Regions from separate parts of the Microbacterium sp. MMO-113 genome, predicted to be linked through region 1. Evidence: predicted binding sites of a transcription regulator. Region 1 holds the regulator's gene; each other region holds the start of a gene.

Region 1 (4,983 bases):
GGTCGGCGCGATCCCCGCCCGCTTCGACGACCTCCGCGAGGCGGACGGCACGATCGGCCTGCCCGCGCTGTTCACCGTCGCCCGGGGCGAGGGCGAGCGCGCGCCGCTGGAGATGACGAAGTGGTTCGACTCGAACTACCACTACCTCGTGCCGGAGATCGGGCCGGAGACGGTGTTCTCCCTCGCCAGCGACCGCCTGGTGCGCGAGGTCGCCGAGGCCGTCGCCGCCGGCTTCGTCACGCGTCCCGTGGTCGTCGGGCCGGTCACCCTGCTGGCGCTCGCGAAGGCGTCGGACGACGCTCCGGAGGGCTTCGAGCCGCTCTCGCGGCTGGAGGACGTGCTGCCGGTCTACGTCGATCTGCTCGTCCGTCTGCGCGCCGCGGGCGCCGAGTGGGTGCAGCTCGACGAGCCCGCCCTCGTGAGTGAGTCGCTGCCGGCGACGCCCGCGCAGCTCGCCTCCGCCGCGGAGCGCGCGCTCGCGGTGCTCGGGAACGCCGAAGAGCGGCCCTCGATCCTCGTCGCGGCGCCGTACGCGAGCCTCGGCGCGACGTTCGCGACCGTGGCCGCCGCCCCCGTCGAGGCCATCGCCGTGGATCTCGTGCGCGGCACCGTGCCCGACGCGGTGCCGGGCCTCGAGGGCAAGACCCTCGTCGGCGGTGTGATCGACGGTCACAACATCTGGCGTGGCGACCTCTCCGCGGCGTTCGACTCTCTGGAGGCGCTCCGTGCGCTCGGGGCCCCGGTGTCGGCATCGACCTCGACCTCGCTGCTGCACGTGCCGCACGATGTGGACGACGAGACCGCGCTCGACGAGCGTCTCGTCTCGTGGCTCGCGTTCGCGGACCAGAAGGTGCAGCAGGTCGTGACTCTCGCCCGCGGCCTGTCCGCAGGGCGCACGGCGATCGCGGCCGAGCTGGACGCCGCGACCGCCGCGCTGCAGGACCGCCTGACCGCTCCCGGCGTGCGCGACGGCGAGGTGCGTGCCCGTGCGTTGAGCGACGCCGACTTCGCCCGAGCCCCGTACCAGGAGCGGGAGGAGGCGCAGAACGCCCTCGGCCTGCCGGCGCTGCCCCTGACGACGATCGGCTCCTTCCCGCAGACCGGCGACATCCGTCGCGCGCGCGCCCAGTTCCTCCGTGGCGAGATCCCCGAGGACGACTACGAGGAGTTCCTGCGCCGTGAGGTCGCCGCGGTCGTCTCCCTGCAGGAGGACCTCGGTCTCGACGTCCTCGTGCACGGTGAGCCGGAGCGCAATGACATGGTGCAGTACTTCGCGGAGCACCTCGACGGCTTCGCGGTCACGCAGCACGGCTGGGTGCAGTCGTACGGCTCGCGAGCCACGCGCCCGTCGATCCTCTGGGGCGACGTCTCGCGTCCCGCGCCCATCACGGTCGCCTGGTCGGCGTACGCCCAGTCGCTCACGGCGAAGCACATGAAGGGGATGCTCACGGGCCCCGTCACGATCCTCGCGTGGTCCTTCGTCCGCGACGACCAGCCGCTGGGCGTGACCGCGAACCAGGTGGCGCTCGCGCTCCGCGATGAGATCGCCGACCTGGAGGCCGCGGGCATCCAGGTGATCCAGGTCGACGAGCCGGCGCTCCGGGAGCTGCTCCCGCTGAAGCAGGCCGACCAGCCGGCGTACCTCGACTGGTCGGTCGCCTCGTTCCGACTGGCCACGGGCGGCGCGGCACCGGCCACGCAGGTGCACACCCACCTCTGTTACTCGGAGTTCGGCGTCGTGATCGACGCGATCCGTGCGCTCGACGCGGACGTGACCTCCATCGAGGCGGCCCGGAGCCGCATGGAGGTCGTCGCGGACATCGCCGAGGTGGGCTTCGACCACGGCATCGGCCCCGGCGTGTACGACATCCACTCGCCGCGCGTGCCCACCGTGGAGGAGGTCGAGTCCCTGCTCCGGCGTGCGGTCGACGAGATCCCGCTCCGGCAGCTCTGGGTGAACCCGGACTGCGGTCTGAAGACCCGCGGCTACGCCGAGACCACGGCGTCGCTGCGGAACATCGTCGAGGCGACCCGACGGGTGCGCGAGGACGTGGTGGTCACCGCCTGACGCGGTCGTCCCCGGACACACGAAGGCCCTCCCGGCGCACCGGGAGGGCCTTCGTCGTCGTCTCCGACGATACGGCGTCTCAGACCGCGCGCATGACCGCGACGACCTTGCCGAGCACGACCGCCTCGTCGCCCAGGATCGGCTCGAACGCGGAGTTGCGGGGCAGCAGCCACGTGTGGCCGTCGCGACGGCGCAGCACCTTGACGGTCGCCTCGCCGTCGAGCATGGCGGCCACGATCTCGCCGTTCTCCGCCGTGTTCTGCGAACGCACGACGACCCAGTCGCCGTCGCAGATGGCGGCGTCGATCATCGACTCCCCGGAGACCTTGAGCATGAAGAGGTCGCCCTTGCCGACGAGCTGCCGGGGGAGCGGGAAGATCTCCTCGACCTGCTGGTCCGCCGTGATCGGCACGCCCGCGGCGATACGCCCGACCAGGGGGACCAGGGCGGCATCGCCCACGGGGGTCGCCACGTCCGCCGGGTTCTCCGCGCCGGTGCCGGGCAGGTCGATGAGGACCTCCATGGCGCGCGTCTTGCCCGGGTCGCGTCGCAGGTAGCCGCTGAGCTCGAGCTGACCGAGCTGGTGGGTGACGCTGGACAGCGACTTGAGCCCGACGGCGTCGCCGATCTCGCGCATGCTCGGCGGATAGCCGTTCTGCGCGATCGAGGCCTGGATGACCTCGAGGATCGCCATCTGCTTCGGGCTGAGGCTCTTGCGACGGCGGGTGCGCGGCGCCTCGGACTCGAGGGCTGAGGTGTCGCTCATGGTGCTCCTTCACTGCGTGATCCGACGTGCCGCTTCGAATGTCGGTGGCCCGTGGTGGGGTGTCCTTATCGAAACCGTATCCGAGAAAAGCGCCGATCTGGAAGATCTGTTCGAGCGTGTCGGCCGATTCGCGGGGCGTGGTTTCGAAGACAGCTTGACAGATGTTCGAACTCGAAGATATCTTCGGAACGTAGCTTCGCATCCACGGCTCCCGGCCGAGTCGCGGATGCGAAAGCTACGCCAACCTCCCCGGGCTCCGGCGCCGGGACAGTAAGGAGCAGACATGAGCAGCATGAGCCTCAGCACCGCGACCGCCCTTCCGGCGCCGGCCCGTCCGGCCACCCGGCTGCGGATCACGGCCCGCGGCCGCCGCACCCTGCTCGCGCTCGCCTCCGTCCCGCTCGCTGCGGGCATTGCCTTCGCCGCCATCGGCGGGGGCAGCGCGATCGCCTCCGGTGTAGACGCACCGGCCGTCTCCGTCGAGACCGTCACGGTCATGCCCGGTGACACGCTCTGGTCGATCGCGAGCAGCATCGCTCCCGACGCCGACCCGCGGGATGTCATCGGCGAGATCAGCCGGATGAACCTCCTGCGCGGCGGTGAACTCCAGGTCGGTCAGGAGCTCGCGCTCCCGGCACGGTACACCGACTGACGCGGAGCCCGAGGTCCTGCCTCCGGTCCGTGACCATCCGATCGTCACGATGACCTCGGCGCTCCGTGCTCCTCTTAAGATGGGAAGGGTGACCTTCTCCCTCAACGATCTCCCGCTCCGCGACGATCTGCGCGGACTCACCCCGTACGGCGCACCTCAGGCCCCGCTGCCGGTCGCCCTCAACGTCAACGAGAACACGCATCCTGTTCCCGACGACGTCGCCAGTGACATCCTCGACGACATCGCCGTGGCGATCCGAGACGTGAACCGGTACCCGGACCGTGAGTTCACGACGCTGCGGGAGGCGTTCGCCGACTACCTGGGTCACGGCCTCACGCCGGAGCAGATCTGGGCGGGCAACGGATCCAACGAGGTGCTGCAGCACATCTTCCAGGCCTTCGGCGGACCGGGGCGCACGGCCTTCGGCTTCGCTCCCACGTACTCGATGTACCCGCTCATCGCGAAGGGGACCGGCGCGTCCTGGATCGCCGGTACCCGTCAGCCCGACTACACGGTCACCCCGGAGGAGGCGGCGGAGCAGGTGCGCGCGGCGGACCCCGACATCGTGATCCTCTGCTCGCCGAACAACCCGACCGGCACCCCGCTGGGGCTCGACGTGGTGGAGGCCGTGTACCAGGCGGCCCGCGGCGTCGTGATCGTCGACGAGGCCTACCAGGAGTTCGCGCCGCGGGATGCGGCGTCGGCCCTCACCCTCCTGGAAGGACGGCCGCGGCTCGCCGTCTCCCGCACTATGAGCAAGGCGTTCGCCTTCGCCGGTGCCCGCGTCGGCTACCTCGCGGCCGATCCGGCGTTCATCGACGCGCTGCGCCTCGTCCGGCTGCCGTACCACCTGAGCGCCTTGACGCAGGCGGCCGCCGTCGCCGCTCTCCGCAACGCCGACGTCATGCTCGGCATGGTGCAGGAGATCGTGGAGCAGCGGGACCGCATCACGGCGACGCTCGAAGCGCTCGGCTACACGCCGCACCTCTCGTGGTCCAACTTCGTGCTGTTCGGAGGCGTCGCGGATCCGCAGGCGACCTGGCAGCAGCTGTACGATCGCGGCGTGCTCGTCCGCGACGTGGGCATCCCCGGCCACCTGCGCGTCAGCGCCGGCACGGAGGCGGAGACGACGGCGTTCCTGGACGCCCTGGCCTCGATAGGATCGGCATCATGACCATCCCCGCGCCCACCGCACGCACCGCGAGCCGCGTGCGCAGCACGTCGGAGTCCACCGTCGAGGTCGAGCTGAACCTCGACGGCACCGGTGCGAGCCGCATCGACACGTCGGTGCCGTTCTTCGACCACATGCTCACGGCGTTCGCGAAGCACTCGCTGACGGATCTCACCGTGCGGGCCTCAGGGGACACCCACATCGATGCCCACCACACCGTGGAGGACGTCTCGATCGTGCTTGGCCAGGCGATCCTCGCAGCGCTGGGGGACAAGTCCGGCATCTCGCGGTACGGCGACGCCCTCGTGCCCCTGGACGAGGCGCTC
Region 2 (4,983 bases), 110 kb from region 1:
TGCCGACCCTGGCACCGACCGGGGTCGGACGTGCGCCGCGCCCCGGATCGTCGTCGGCACGCCTCGGAGGATTCCGAGCAGTGCGGGGAGACAGAGGAGTGCGACGGCGGCGAAGGTGGCGCGCCAGCTGAGCGCGGCGCCGAGCACCGCCCCGGCCGGGACGCCGACCACGGTGGCGATCGTCGTGCCGGAGAGCAGCACCGCGAGACCGCGGCCGGTGCGTTCGCCGGGGACGAGGAGAGCGACCGTGCGGAGTGCGACGGCGAGGAAGCCGGCGTTCGCGAGGGCGCTGAGCACGCGCGTGACGAGCAGGAGCTCGAATGCGGAGGTGGCCGCGCCGACGACGTGGCATCCGGCGAAGAGCACGAGGCAGGCGATGAGCGTGCGACGTGGCGGCCAGCCGCGCGCGAAGGCGGCCAGGGCGGGGGCGCCCACGACCATGCCGACGGCGAAGCCCGAGGTGAGAAGCCCGGCCGTGCCGACCGCGACGTCGAGGTCGTCCGCGATCGCGGGGAGGAGTCCCGCGAGCATGAACTCGGAGGTGCCCATGACGAAGACCGCCAGGGCAAGGGCATAGAGGGGGAGAGGCATCGAGTGCTCCGAAGTGAGAGGGAAGAGGAGTGCTTCTCGTCACCACGGTCAGCGCCCGGGTCACCGGCGCGCGCCCGCCGACAGGACGGACGAAGGGATCAGCGGTTCACGGGGCTGACGGTGTGACCGGCAGCCCCCGACCTGTCTGATTCGGGACTCGACATGCCCTCCACCCTACGGCTGACCGGTGTGCCTGCGTGACCGGTGTGCCTGCGTGATCGGTGTGCAGGCGTGATCGGTGTGCAGGCGTGATCGGTGCGCTCGCGTGTTCAGCCGGTGGTGGTCCTGGCGTCGGGCGAAGACCACGGAGGTTCCTCGGCGAAGGTCACGGTGTGCGGAGGCGGCGGTCGGTCGATGTAGGTCCGGCCGGTAGGGCTCGTCCACTCCAGAACGCCGCCCGGCCCCTGCTCGACGTGCCATGGGGAGTGGTGTTTGAGCATGTGATGCCGTCGGCAGAAGGTCGCGAGGTTGTCGTGCACGGTCTCGCCGCCGAGCGCCGCATCGTGATTGTGATCGAGGTCGCACTTCCGCGGCGCGAGGCCGCAGCCGGGGAAGCGGCAGCGTTGATCGCGGGCCCGCAGGTGTCGGCGGAGGTCTTCGCTCGGGCGATACCGGTCGACGGCCAGCAGTGCCCCGCTGATCGGGTCGGTGAGCACCCGGTCCCAGCCGCTCGCCGCGCCGGCGAGGCGCCGGGCCGTGGCCGGATCGATCGGGATCATCCCGTCGAGCTCGGCGGCGAGGATCGGAGCGCCGTCCATCGTCCCGTCCTGCTCGCCGTGCATCAGCTCGCCGTGCATCAGCGTCAGCACCGGCACGGTGACCTCGACGCGCGCCCGAAGCTCGGAGAGCAGGCCTTCCTCCGAGTCATGCCCCGCCGGAGCGCCGGTCAGGACGAGATCGGTGAGCAGATCCGTGCGCAGCTGATCCACCGTCCTGTCGTCGCGGACGCTCTCCTCCGCCTCCGGGCGCCGTGCCCGCGCGTTCTCCTCCCGCACGGCCTGCGCCATCTGGGAGAGCCGGTCGTACATCCCGTGCACGAGCGCCGCCGGGCCGCGGGCGCCGAGTTCGGCCATGCCGTCATCGAGGTCGGTCACCCACACCCGCCGCAGCTCCCTGGCGTCACGGTGTCGCTCGACGAGCGTCCGCTCCTGGAACCGGTCGGCCAGTCGGCGCACCTGGCGACGCACCCTGTTGGGCGACTCCACCGCTGCGACCTCGACAGCCTCCTCGGCGAACCGGGCACGATCATCGGCGTCGTCGAGGTGGGCCCCCGCCTCCACGATCACGCGCGCATGCGCGGCGCTGATGCGCCCGGCGCCCTGGGCCTCCCAGACGGCGGGGAACCGTTCGACCAGCCAGGACGCATCGGACATCCGCCGCTCGATGGTGCGGTCGCTGACGCGCTGTGCGGCCCCGATCTCCGCGGCGACCGTGCGGATCGCCATGTCGCCGCCGTCGGGATGACGCGCCTGCCGAGCGATGTCGACCGCAAGTCGCCCCGCCATCGCGAGCAGTCCGTCGCGGGCCGCCTGCATGCTGCTCAGCGTCTTCTCCGCCGCCTCCAGCCCCTCCACCAGATCGGCGAGAATCGCCATCTGGGAGTCGGTCGCGTCGAGCAGTGCGGGCATGACGTCAGTCCATCACCGACCACTGACATTCGAACGAAGATTCGAAGGAATCTGGCCGAAAGTCGTATCACGAAAGGATAACGACCGTGGTTGACTGGCTCCGTGCTCCTGAACGTCATCGAAGCCGGGGAGGGCGACCGCATCGCCGTGCTGCTGCACGGCATGATGGGGTCCGCCGAGAGCTGGCACCGCGTGGTCCCGCTGCTCGTGGAACGGGGTTTCCGCGTGCTCGCGCTCGATCTGCCCGGCCACGGCCTCTCGCCGCGTGATCCGGAGCTCACGATCGAGACGGCGGCCGACGCCGTCGTCGCCACGCTCGCGCAGACGGCGCTCCTTCCGGGGGCACGTTCCGCAGCGGGGCACGGGGCCGCCTCCCCGCTCGCCGTCGCCGTCGGGCACTCCTTCGGTGCCACCGTGCTCGCCGCCGCCGCGCCCCGCCTCGACCCAGGCCTCGCCGTCTACGTGGACGCGCCGCTCGCCCTCCAGGGCGGCCAGAACCGCGCCTCCCTCATCTCGCAGTACGAGCACGACCGCCGCGCGCGCATGTCGCCCGCCGAACTCCGCAAGCTCCGGCCGTTCTACTCCGTCGACGACGCCACGGTCGAGGCGCGGGCGGCCGAGCGCTTCGATCCGCCGACCGCGGCCTCCGTCTCCTGCGGGGAAGATGGTCATTGGACCGCCGCCCCCGGCTCCATCGTCGTCCGCGCGGAACCCAGCGCCTGGGTCACCGACGAGGACGCGCGGCGGTTCGAGCACGGCGGGGTGACGGTGCGGAGCATCCCCGGAGCCGCCCACACCGTCTGGTACAGCCACTTCGAGGTCTTCACCGCCGCGCTGCCGGAGCTCTTCGCCCCGTCGCTGGTCTGACCGGGAGACCGTCCGACGCGGCGCGACTACCCTGGAGAGGACATGGCACATCTTCTCGGGGCCGAAGCCCTGCACCTCGAATACCCGACCCGCGTCGTCTTCGACGCCGTGACCCTCGGCATCGAGGAGGGTGACCGCATCGGCATCGTCGGCCGGAACGGCGACGGCAAGTCGAGCCTTCTCGGCATGCTCGCCGGCACGAAGGAGCCGGACTCCGGCCGGGTCACCGTCCGCGGCGGCACCCGCATCGGCGTGCTGGACCAGGCCGACACCCTCCCCGACGACATCACGATCGGCGCCGCCGTGGTCGGAGACATGGCCGAGCACGAATGGGCCGGGGATGCCCGCGTCCGCGACGTGATCGAGGGGCTGCTGACCGATCTTCCCTGGGACGCGCAGATCGGCTCCCTCTCCGGCGGACAGCGCCGCCGCGTGTCCCTCGCGAAGCTGCTCACCGGTGACTGGGACGTCATCGCTCTCGACGAGCCGACGAACCACCTCGACGTCGAGGCGATCACCTGGCTCGCCGGACACCTCAAGAAGCGCTGGCCCGCGAACGCCGGAGCCCTCCTCGTCGTGACCCACGACCGGTGGTTCCTCGACGAGATCTGCACCGAGACGTGGGAGGTGCACGACCGCATCGTGGAGCCCTTCGAAGGCGGCTATGCGGCGTACATCCTGCAGCGGGTCGAGCGCGACCGCATGGCGGCGGCGACCGAGGCGAAGCGGCAGAACCTCGCCCGCAAGGAGCTCGCCTGGCTGCGCCGCGGTGCCCCGGCCCGCACCAGCAAACCCAAGTTCCGCATCGATGCGGCCAACGAGCTCATCGCCGACGTGCCCGAGATCCGCGACAAGGTCTCGCTGCAGTCGCTCGCCGTCTCGCGGCTGGGCAAGGACGTCGTCGACCTGCTCGATGTGGGGGTGACGTACCCTTCGGCAAGCTCAGGGACCCAGACTTCGACGGGATCAGGAGCCGGCGGGAAGACCGTGCTCAAGGACGTGGAGTGGCGGATCGCCCCGGGCGAGCGCACGGGGATCCTCGGCGTGAACGGTGCCGGGAAGTCCACGCTCCTGGGGCTCATCTCCGGCACGGTCGAGCCCACGGAGGGGCGGATCAAGCGCGGGAAGACCGTGCAGGTCCGTACGCTCACGCAGCGCCTCGACGAACTCCTGCCGCATTGGAACGACCCCGTGCGCGTGGTGATCTCCGGTCTGCGCACGTCCTACACGCTCGGTGCCGGGTCGAAGGCGCAGGACCTCACACCAGGACAGCTCCTGGAGCGGCTCGGGTTCTCGTCCGCCCAGCTCTCCACTCCGGTGAAGGATCTCTCCGGCGGTCAGCAGCGCCGGTTGCAGCTGCTGCTCGTGCTGCTCGACCAGCCGAACGTGCTCATCCTCGACGAGCCCACGAACGACATGGACACCGACATGCTCGCCGCGATCGAGGACCTCCTCGACTCCTGGTCGGGCACCCTCCTCGTCGTGAGCCACGACCGGTACTTCCTGGAGCGGGTGACGGATCAGCAGTACGCGATCCTTCCCGGTCCCGACGGCGCGGGGCGCCTGCGGCATCTCCCGGGCGGCGTCGACGAGTACCTTCGGCTGCGGCAGCGCGTCGAGAGTGCCCCGGCGACCTCGACGGCGGCGTCGGCCCCCGTAGCGAGCGGTCTCGACGGCGCGGCTCTCCGGGCGGCGCAGAAGGAAGCCGCCGCGCTCGAGCGTCGCATCCAGAAGCTCACGCAGCAGGTCGACGCGGCCAAGCACGCCCTCGCCGACCACGACCAGTCCGACTATGCGGGCCTCGGCGAGCGCATGAAGGCGATCACCGCGCAGGAGGCCGAGATCGAGGAGCTGGAGCTGCGCTGGTTCGAACTCACGGAGCAGATCGGCTGACGGA
Region 3 (4,983 bases), on a different contig from region 1:
TGGGTGAAGGAGCCGGGGAGCGCGAGCTCGGCCCGCATCGAGCCGGAGTCGTACTTCCCGCATCTGGAGACCGTGCTCGACGTGGTCGAGGCGAACACCGAACCGGGGAAGGTGCGGGATCGACTGCTGCGGCACTGGTTCCGCGGCAAGATCCTCAACCGGATCGCCGGCCGCCGGATGGTGAAGTACCCGGCGGAGTACCGCGACCGCCTGCTGGATGTGGTGGTGCCGCTCGTGCAGCGGCGCTTCGGCCCGGGGGTCGACGCCGGGCTGTCGTTCCCGCAGCGCATCCGCGCCGCTCTGCTGCGCGCCGATCGCCGAGATGACCTGCTCGCCTTCGCCGCCTTCGAAGCGGAGACGACCTGCACCGCCACCGTGACCGCGGCGCGCTGGTCGCGCGGCGGCCTGCAGCTCACGGTGCGCGTCCGTCTGCTCCGGGACGGCAAGGAGGCGTTCGTGTTCGAGACCGTCGGTTCCGCCGACCGGCTGGTGTCCCTCCCGCTGTCGACGACGGAGGACCTTCCCTCGGGCCTCCTGAACGCCCGCAAGGAGCGCCGTGCCGACCGGGTCGACGTGGTCGCGCAGGACACCCCGGAGCCGGGCCAGGCCGCGGAGTCCACCGCGGGTTCGGAGCGCAAGGTCGGCGGGCGCCGACCGAAGCGCCTCGACGCGGTTCCCGTCGCCGTGGACCCCATGAAGGTGTTCCGCGAGGACGGTGCGCGCGACGCCGATCTGTCGGTCGCGGTCCGCGTGGCCGGCTGGGTGTTCACGGCGCCACTGACGGCCGCCCCGGACGTGGTCGCACACCTCGGCCGCTCGCCCCTTCTCGCGGGCCGGCGGGTCGAACTCGTGCGGAACGACGACGGCAGCCTGCGCCTGCACCGGGAATGGCCCGGAGGCGCCTGGCGTGACGCCCTGGCACGCACCGCGCGACGCGTGCGCTCCCGCCTCCGCCGCTGACAGCCCCACAACGCCCCGCGCCCGAACTCGCGTGCCTGCGCACCGCACTCAGGCCGCGACATCGAAGCGCGCCCGTCCGCCCAGCCGTGGTGTGCGCTGCGGGTCGACCCACCGCGGCGGAAGGAACCAGGGCCGGCCGGCCACACCGGAACCCTCGATGACGATCTCCCACCCGTTGTCATGGATGCGGTGGTGACAGGTCTCGCAGAGCAGGATCCCGTTGGAGAGATCGGTCGGACCTCGGTCGCGCTGCCACCAGCGGAGGTGGTGAGCCTTCGTCATCCCCGGGGGAAGCCCGCACATCGCGCACCCGCCGTCCCGTTCGGCGAGCGCCAGGCGTTGGGCTCGGGTGAAGAGGCGCTTCTCGCGACCCCAGTCGAGCACTTCGCTCGCCCCGCCGAGGACACACGGGATAATCCCGCCGCTGGCCGCCATCCGCCGCGCGGCGCCGATGTCGATCACCTGGTCGAGCCCGTCGATCGTCGCCGACCCGGCCCCCGCCTGCAGATCGTCCAGCGATACCCGGACGATCACCGTCGCCCCCGCGAGCGGAAGCCGATCACCCTCACACCCGAGCACGTGCGCGCAGAAGAGGGCCAGCGCATCGGCCTGGATCATCGCGACGGTCCGCCGATCCGCGTCCGGCGCACCGGCGTCCGGGGCGTCGAGGCGGGCCGCGAAGACGGCGGACATGTGCCCCCGGATCGCGGTGACGACCGGCGCCGCGGTCTCGGCATCGAGCTGCGCGTGCAGGTGCACCATGCCGTCCCGTTCGAAGATGCGCAGTCCGCGCCGAGCGCGCTGCTCCTCCGCCCGTGGCGCCACGCCGTCGGGGTCGAGCCACGCTTCGGCGCGGAGAACGAGCTTGCGCACTGCATCGAGCTCAAGCCCCTCGGCTGCGGCGGCCAGCACGCGCTCCGCCTCGGTGATGCGCTCCATCCCGGCGGCCACTCGGCAGCGATCCAGAAGGGCGACGAGGAGTGCCGCCGCCGGCGCTCCGAGCGCACCCGACGCGAGCGCTTCCCGGAGGAGCGGGTACCGCGCGGGCAGCGGCGCGCCGAGCAGATCGCTCCGCGGGGCCGTCGCTTCGCCCACCTTCACCAGACGCTGCGCCTCTCCCGTCGAGATGCCTGTCATCGCGGCGATGAGCTTCGCCGCCGTGCGGTACCCGCGTTGCTTCGCCAGGCTGTCGGCCCCGAGCTCCGCGCGCGATTCCCGAGCGATGCCGGCCGCCACGTCCACGTGCAGTGCGTCGAGCCGGCGCTGCAGAAGTCCGATCGCGTCGGCCACGTCAACGAGTTGCGCGCGGGAGAGCTCCAGCGCATCGCCCGAGGCGCTCCACGCCTCGTCGAGGCGATCCATCGCCTCGCGCAACCCGGACATTTTCGACATGCTTCATTTTATCTTCCAGTGGCCCGACTTTCGAAGATTTGTTCTAACGGATGCCGGCATTCCGCCCGACCGACAGGGGATCTCGCGTCCGGATCCGGCGCAGACCCCCGCCCGTTCACCTCATCGCATCCTCGCGTTCACGCCGCGCGCCTATCTTGAGTGCGGACGCGCGACCGCGCTCACGAAACCAGACAATCTTTGTGCCTTCACCACAAGAACCGGTAATGTCGCATCGACACACCTCGAAGGCGAGAAAGGGACGAACATGGCCGACAGGCAGCAGAGGCGCTGGGCGCTCATCGGATTGACGGCCGCGGCGGCGATCGCGCTCACCGGATGCACGGCGGGCGGCGACGGAGACGCGGGCGGCAGCGACGGCGGCTCCGGGGACACCCTCATCGTCTACACGAACTCCAACAGCGACGGCCGCGGTGAGTGGATCACCGAGAAGGCGGCGGACGCGGGCATCGACATCGAGATCGTGGGCCTCGGCGGCGCCGACCTGACGAACCGCATCATCGCGGAGAAGAACAACCCCGTCGGCGACGTGGTGTTCGGCCTGAACAACATGTTCTTCGAGCAGCTCAAGACGGAAGAGGCCATCACCGCCTACGAGCCGAGCTGGAGCGGCGAGGTCCCTGCAGACGCCGGTGACCCGAAGGACGGCGTGTTCTGGCCGCTCGTGGAGCAGGCGATCGTCACGGTCTACGACGAGAACCGCATCAGCGACGCGCCCACCGACCCCGACGACCTGTACACCGACGAGGAGTTCGCCGGCCGCTACGAGGTGAACCCTGCGCTCGGCCAGGCCACCCCGCAGCTCGTGCTCGCCAGCATCCTCACCCGTCACCTCGACGAGGACGGCGACCTCGGCGTGAGCGACGAGGGCTGGGACCTGGTGAAGTCGTACTACGCCAACGGCTCCCCCGCCGTGGAGGGCACCGACCTCTACGCCCGCATCACCCGCGACGAGGTGGACTACGGCGTGCTGCCGTCGAGCGGCATCTCCGCCCGCGACGAGGAGTACGGCACCAGCACGGGCATGATCGTTCCCGGGTACGGCGTCCCCTACGTGACCGAGCAGATCGCGCAGATCAACGGCACGGACAACGAGGACAAGGCGCAGGAGTTCATCGACTGGTTCGGCAGCGCCGAGGTGCAGGGCGAGTTCGCCGCGGAGTTCAACGCCATGCCGGTGAACGAGGGCGCGGTCGAGAAGGCCAATCCCGAGGTCGTCGAGCTCATGGGCACGCTCGACCGTCAGGACATCGACTTCGGCTTCGTGAGCGAGAACCTCGGCGCCTGGGTCGAGAAGGTCACGCTCGAGTACATCGGCTGAGCCGAGCCGTCCCGCCGCTCCGGCAGAGAGAGAAGACGATGATCCGTTTCGACGACGTCGAGGTCGTGTTCGGCGACCACCGTGCGGTCTCGCACCTCGATCTGGAGATCCGGGAGGGTGAGTTCTTCACCCTCCTGGGTCCGTCCGGCTGCGGCAAGACCACGGCCCTGCGCACGCTCGCGGGGTTCATCGAGCCCACTGGAGGCCGCATCCACATCGCCGGCCGCGACGTGACCCGCGTACCGAGCGAGAAGCGCGGCGTGGGCATGGTGTTCCAGAACTACGCCCTGTTCCCGAGCATGAACGTGCGGGAGAACATCGCGTTCGGCCTCTCGGTGCAGAAGGTGTCGAAGGCCGAGCAGCGGCGGCGCGTGGACGAGGTCGCCGACCGCACCGGACTCGCCGCGTCGCAGCTCGAGAAGAACGTGGCGGAGCTGTCCGGCGGCCAGCAGCAGCGCGTCGCCATCGCCCGGGCGCTCGCGCTCACCCCCAGCATCCTGCTGCTCGACGAGCCGCTGTCGAACCTCGACGCCAAGCTCCGCGTGCAGCTGCGCGAACAGCTCAAGGAGCTGCAGCACGAGGTCGGCGTGACCACCGTGTACGTCACCCACGACCAGGAGGAGGCGCTCACCCTCAGCGACCGCATCGCCGTGCTCGACGCCGGGACGCTGCAGCAGGTGGGCACGCCGGAGGAGATCTACGACCGCAGCGCGACGCCCTTCGTCTGCCGGTTCATCGGCGAGAACAACCGCCTCAGCCCCGCGCAGCTCGTCGCGATCGGTGCGGGCCTCGACGCCACGGCCGAGAGCTACGTCCGTCCGGAGAAGCTGCACCTGGCATCGCCGTCCGAGGCCACCGCCGGCGGCCCGGCGTCGCTCGACGGCACTGTCGCGGAGCGCACGTACCACGGCAGCCACAGCGTCTACACGGTGTCGGCGGCCGATGCGACGCTTCGGGTGAGCGTGCCGGCCGCGGCGAGCGCGCACCGCTGGGGCGTCGGCGACGCCGTGCGCATCGACGTCGATCCGCGGTGGATCCTGCAGTACCCGGCGGCGTGACATGAGCGCTCCGCAGAACGACTCCCGCCCGGTGCCGCCGCCGTCCGCGGCCATGACCGACGCGCCCGGCGCCCTGACGACCGAGGCCGCCGAGACGGGCACCGCGACGAAGCCCCGCCTCCGCCGCGGACGGCCCGGCAGCGTGCGCGCGATGCTCCGCTCACCGCTCGCCTGGGTGACCGGCATCGTCGTGATCTGGTTCGCCGCCGCCTTCCTCGTGCTGCCGAACGCCGA
Region 4 (4,983 bases), on a different contig from region 1:
GACGACGCGCTGATGATCGTCGGTTCGCTGCGGGGGATAGTCATGATGCTCCCATTGTACGAGCGTCACCGAGAGCCGATCGCGTGCGAACCGTCAGTCGGAATCCACGAACCGGACGCCGGAGGGGCCCCCGCCGAACGAGGCTTCTCGCAGCGCCGTCTTCGCCGCGTTCATGGCGACCGCTCCCCCGTACCCGCGGCGAGCCAGCTGTCCGACCAATCGGCGAAGCGCCGCGTCCGGATCGAGACGTCCCATGGAGCGGGCCTTGGTCCGGGCGAACTCCAGCGCCCGCTCGGCGTCGTCGTCGGGAAGCTCGTCGAGAGCCGCGTCGATGACCTCACGGGGGATGCCCCGCTGCGACAGCGCTCGGGAGAGGGCGACCCGGCCCTGCCCCTTGCGTTCGACACCGGACGTCACGAGGAGCTCCGCGAGCACGGCGTCGTCGAGGTAACCCCGCCGTACGAAGTCGTCGATCACGTCGTCGATGGCGTCCGTGGCGAGTCCGTGTCCCTTCAACACCAGCCGGGCCTCGGAGATCGACAGCGACCGCGTTCGCAGCTTCCGCACCAACGACTCCTCCGCCGTCGTTCGGATCTCCTCCGCCGACGCGTCGCTCTCTGCGTCCGTTCCCTCTTCTGTCGCTCGGGACACGCCGCCGACGGCGCGCAACCTGGTGGTCTTCCCGCCCCCGGAAGCGGCTCGCGTCGAGGCACCACGAGCGGGGTGCCGGGCGCTGGGGGAACCATCGTCAGCCGACGATGACCCTGCGGGCGCGGGCTCGTGCCACGTCGAGCGCCAGAGTCCCGCAGCGTCCGCCTGCGACCCAGACCGCACAGGCCGAGCGAACGACGGGTCGTCTGCCCCGCTATCAGCCGGACGCTCGGTGCGCGCAGCTCCGCCGAAGAGAGGGATGATGGGGGCGATCCGCTCGGAATCGCCCCCACGCTGATCACTCATCAGGCCGGGCGACGCTCAGCCAGCTCATCAGCACCCGGAGCCGCGGCCGGGCCGCCGATACCGAGCTTCTGCTTGATCTGACTCTCGATCGCCAAGGCGATGTCGGCGTTGTTGAGCAGGAACGTTCGCGCGTTCTCCTTGCCCTGGCCCAGCTGATCGCCGTCGTAGGTGTACCAGGATCCGGACTTCTTGACGATCCCGTGCTCGACACCGAAGTCGATCAGGCTGCCCTCGCGGGAGATACCGACGCCGTAGAGGATGTCGAACTCCGCCTGCTTGAACGGCGGGGCCATCTTATTCTTGACGATCTTGACGCGGGTGCGGTTACCTACCGCGTCCGTGCCGTCCTTGAGCGTCTCGATGCGGCGGATGTCCATACGCACGGAGGCGTAGAACTTCAGCGCCTTACCACCGGCGGTGGTCTCGGGCGAGCCGAAGAACACGCCGATCTTCTCGCGCAGCTGGTTGATGAAGATCATCGTGGTGTTGGTCTGGTTCAGCCCACCGGTGAGCTTGCGCAGCGCCTGCGACATGAGGCGGGCCTGGAGACCCACGTGGGAGTCGCCCATCTCACCCTCGATCTCGGCACGCGGCACCAGGGCCGCCACCGAGTCCACGACGATGAGGTCGATGGCTCCGGAACGCACGAGCATGTCGGCGATCTCGAGCGCCTGCTCACCCGTGTCGGGCTGGGAGACGAGAAGAGCGTCGATGTCGACGCCGAGCTTCGCGGCGTAGTCGGGGTCGAGCGCGTGCTCGGCATCGATGAACGCCGCGATGCCGCCGGCCCGCTGGGCGTTGGCGATGGCATGCAGCGTCAGCGTCGTCTTACCGGAGGACTCCGGGCCGTAGATCTCGACGATGCGGCCACGCGGCAGGCCTCCCACGCCGAGGGCGACGTCGAGGGCGATGGAGCCGGTGGGGATAACGGCCACAGGGGCACGCTCATCGCTGCCCAGCCGCATGACCGAGCCCTTTCCGAACTGGCGGTCGATCTGGGCGAGGGCGGTCTCGAGGGACTTCTCGCGGTCGGCGGGTGATGGCATGGTGTGCTCCTTCTGCGCGTGTGCTGCCGCCTGTAGGCTGTCGCGGCTCTTCCGGCGGAAGGAACTCTCCGACAAGGCGTATGGCTTTTCAGCCTGGACCTCACGGTACGGCGGGCCTCCGACATTGCGTCGAGGAGCCGGGGATCGTGGGGATCAGAACCGTCTGACCACTTGTGCAGAAGACTACGCCTGGTTCGAACAGATTTTCGACAACACGCCGGTTGGGCGTGTCGGACTTCCGCACACCCGGGAAGCCGCCGTCACCGGCCGCGCGGCTCCAGACGCCCCACGCCGTGGCGACGGGATTCGGGGACGTCCATGTCGGCGCAGAGCGCGAGCCAGATATCGCGCGGAGGCACCCCGGCTTCGAGAGCCTCGAGCGCCGTTCGTCCCCCCATGCCGGAGAGCACGAGGTCATTCACCAGAGAAGAGGCTCGGGCATGGAACTCGGCGTCGACGGCGCGCAGGAACTCACTGCGTCGCATAAGGGTGATCTCCGAGTGTCAGCGGAGCGAGAGCTCGGGCTCCACGGAGGCGACCAGGTCGTCCGGGACCACGTCGGGGAAGACCTGAATGCCTTCGAGCACCGAGATGCGGTCCCCGACCTCGCGCATGATCGTGGAGATGGGGACGTCGAGCGCCTCTGCGACCGAAGCGAGGATCTCACTCGATGCCTCCTTCTGTCCGCGCTCGACCTCACTGAGATAGCCGAGGGCGACGGACGCCTTGCTCGCGACCTGCCGGAGCGTCCGCCCCTTCTGCAGACGGAAGTCCCTCAGCACGTCGCCGATCTCCTGTCGTACAAGAATCATCGGAACCTCCTCCGCAGTTCATGAATCGAGGTCTCCCTCGAAGAGACGGCCAGTCTAGTCCTCCTGGCTTGCACAGAATCTACCCTTGCACTCTGTGGTTTAAATGTGAGCACATCCCTATCAACATGACGCGGCGGGTCGCTATTCCCGCAGCGCCGCGGCCAGCACATCGAGGACCGCCGCGACCGTCTGCGCTCGCACCGCCTCGCGGTCCCCCTCGAAGTGGAACGGTCGGGTCCGGCTCACTGTCGGGGTGATCACGCCGATGTGGACGGTGCCCACGGGCTGCCCATCCGGGGACTCCGGGCCCGCGATCCCCGTGGTGGACACCCCGACATCGGCGGGGAGACCATCCACCGCGACGGCGCCGCGCACTCCGGCAGCCATCTGCCGCGCGACCTCCGGATACACCGGCCCGTATCGCTCCAGCAGGTCGGTGTCGACGCCGAGCAGCGTGTGCTTGACGGGGGTGGCGTAGGCGACGACGCCGCCGAGGAGCACCGCGGAGGCGCCGGGAATCGCGACGAGCGCCGCGCACACCGCACCGCCGGTGAGCGACTCCGCGACACCGAGGGTCCAGCCTCGCTCACGCAGAGCTTCCAGAGCCTCGGCTGGCGTCGTGCCGCTCATCGGCTCTGACGCGCGCCGCGCACCTGCGCGACGATGTAGTCGATCCCGCTGACGACGGTGAGCACGAGCACGATCACCATGAGGACGGTCGTCACGACCGTCCACGGGCCGAGCCCGATGAACACGTGCAGCGGCAGGAGAGCCCAGCCGAGGGCGACGCCCTGGAAGGCCGTCTTGATCTTGCCCATCCAGGCGGCCGCGACAACGTGCTCGCTCGCGACGACCAGCCGATGGATGGTGATCCCCCACTCGCGGACGAGGATGATCACCACGATCCACCAGGAGACCTCGTCCAGGATCGCGAGCCCCACGAATCCCGCGCCGGTGAGGAGCTTGTCCGCGATCGGGTCCCACAGCTTTCCGAAGTCGCTGACGATGTCGTATCGACGCGCGAGGTAGCCATCGACCCAGTCGGTCGAGATGGCGACGATGAAGAGGACGGCGGCGATCCAGCGCACGGTGAGATCGGCGAGGCCGTACGTCCCGCCGAGGAGCAGGAGGACGAAGAACACGACGGCGAGCGGGATGCGCGCCACCGTGATGGCGTTGGGGAGCTGCCGAGGGATCGCCATCAGTCGCGTCCCGTCAGGCCCCAGGCGTCTTCGTCGCCTTCCGCTTCGACGACCGGCAGGCCGTCGTACTGCGCCTCCAACGGATCACGTTCGGCAGGCACCGCCGCGGCCGCGGGCGCAGCCGGAGCCGCCGGAGCCGACGGAGCCGACGGGACGTCTTCTCCGCGGAGCTTCGCCATGACCTGCGGCAGCTGCTCGGGGGTCGCGAGCACATCGCGCGCCTTCGAGCCCTCCGAAGGGCCGACGACCTCACGCGACTCGAGGAGATCCATCAGGCGTCCGGCCTTGGCGAAGCCGACCCGCAGCTTGCGCTGCAGCATGGAAGTGGATCCGAATTGCGAGGAGACGATGAGCTCGGCGGCCGCGAGCAGGAGCTCGAGGTCGTCGCCGATGTCCTCGTCGACCTCCTTCTTCTTCGCCGGCTCCATCGCCTCCTGGACGTCGGCACGGTACTCGGGACGCGCCTGACGCGTGACGTGCTTGACGACCGCGTCGATCTCCTTCTCGTCGACCCACGCACCCTGCAGTCGGAACGGCTTCGACGAGCCCATGGGCGAGAAGAGCGCGTCACCCTGGCCGATGAGCTTGTCGGCGCCGGGACTGTCGAGGATCACCCGGCTGTCGGTGACGCTCGTGACAGCGAACGCGAGACGGGACGGCACGTTCGCCTTGATGAGGCCGGTGACGACGTCGACGCTCGGGCGCTGCGTGGCGAGAACCAGGTGGATGCCGGAGGCGCGAGCGAGCTGCGTGATGCGGACGATCGAGTCCTCGACGTCGCGCGGGGCGACCATCATGAGGTCCGCGAGCTCGTCGACCACGACGAGGAGGTACGGGTACGGCTTGAGCACCCGTTCGCTTCCCGGAGGCACCTCCACCTCGCCCGCACGCACGGCCCGGTTGAAGTCGTCGATGTGGCGGAAGCCGAACGACGCGAGGTCGTCATACCGCATGTCCATCTCCTTC

What was found. The regulator LexA, encoded in region 1, represses DNA repair genes until DNA is damaged. The targets are predictions, from matches to a motif close to TCGAACANNTGTTCGA.
Region 2: a site for LexA is predicted at 2,249-2,264, ahead of WFJ36_RS11245 (HNH endonuclease signature motif containing protein). Genes of this name have one in related genera too.
Region 3: a site for LexA is predicted at 2,383-2,398, ahead of WFJ36_RS07975 (HNH endonuclease signature motif containing protein). Genes of this name have one in related genera too.
Region 4: a site for LexA is predicted at 2,198-2,213, ahead of recA (recombinase RecA). Genes of this name have one in related genera too.

What each region holds. Positions count from the first base shown of each region.
Region 1 covers NZ_JBBCTD010000003.1:33,010-37,992, reverse strand. The annotation lists gene metE (5-methyltetrahydropteroyltriglutamate--homocysteine S-methyltransferase) at 1-2,068, shown strand, start outside; gene lexA (transcriptional repressor LexA) at 2,148-2,834, opposite strand; gene WFJ36_RS10705 (LysM peptidoglycan-binding domain-containing protein) at 3,118-3,486, shown strand; gene WFJ36_RS10700 (histidinol-phosphate transaminase) at 3,566-4,660, shown strand; gene hisB (imidazoleglycerol-phosphate dehydratase HisB) at 4,657-4,983, shown strand, end outside.
Region 2 covers NZ_JBBCTD010000003.1:139,387-144,369, reverse strand. The annotation lists gene WFJ36_RS11250 (Cmx/CmrA family chloramphenicol efflux MFS transporter) at 1-591, opposite strand, end outside; gene WFJ36_RS11245 (HNH endonuclease signature motif containing protein) at 861-2,219, opposite strand; gene WFJ36_RS11240 (alpha/beta fold hydrolase) at 2,322-3,086, shown strand; gene WFJ36_RS11235 (ABC-F family ATP-binding cassette domain-containing protein) at 3,129-4,979, shown strand.
Region 3 covers NZ_JBBCTD010000002.1:227,456-232,438, reverse strand. The annotation lists gene WFJ36_RS07980 (glycosyltransferase family 2 protein) at 1-960, shown strand, start outside; gene WFJ36_RS07975 (HNH endonuclease signature motif containing protein) at 1,009-2,352, opposite strand; gene WFJ36_RS07970 (extracellular solute-binding protein) at 2,618-3,691, shown strand; gene WFJ36_RS07965 (ABC transporter ATP-binding protein) at 3,730-4,749, shown strand; gene WFJ36_RS07960 (ABC transporter permease) at 4,751-4,983, shown strand, end outside.
Region 4 covers NZ_JBBCTD010000001.1:653,679-658,661, reverse strand. The annotation lists gene miaB (tRNA (N6-isopentenyl adenosine(37)-C2)-methylthiotransferase MiaB) at 1-44, opposite strand, end outside; gene WFJ36_RS03060 (regulatory protein RecX) at 94-567, opposite strand; gene recA (recombinase RecA) at 957-2,003, opposite strand; gene WFJ36_RS03050 (DUF3046 domain-containing protein) at 2,264-2,488, opposite strand; gene WFJ36_RS03045 (helix-turn-helix domain-containing protein) at 2,507-2,815, opposite strand; gene WFJ36_RS03040 (CinA family protein) at 2,957-3,445, opposite strand; gene pgsA (CDP-diacylglycerol--glycerol-3-phosphate 3-phosphatidyltransferase) at 3,442-4,017, opposite strand; gene WFJ36_RS03030 (FtsK/SpoIIIE family DNA translocase) at 4,017-4,983, opposite strand, start outside.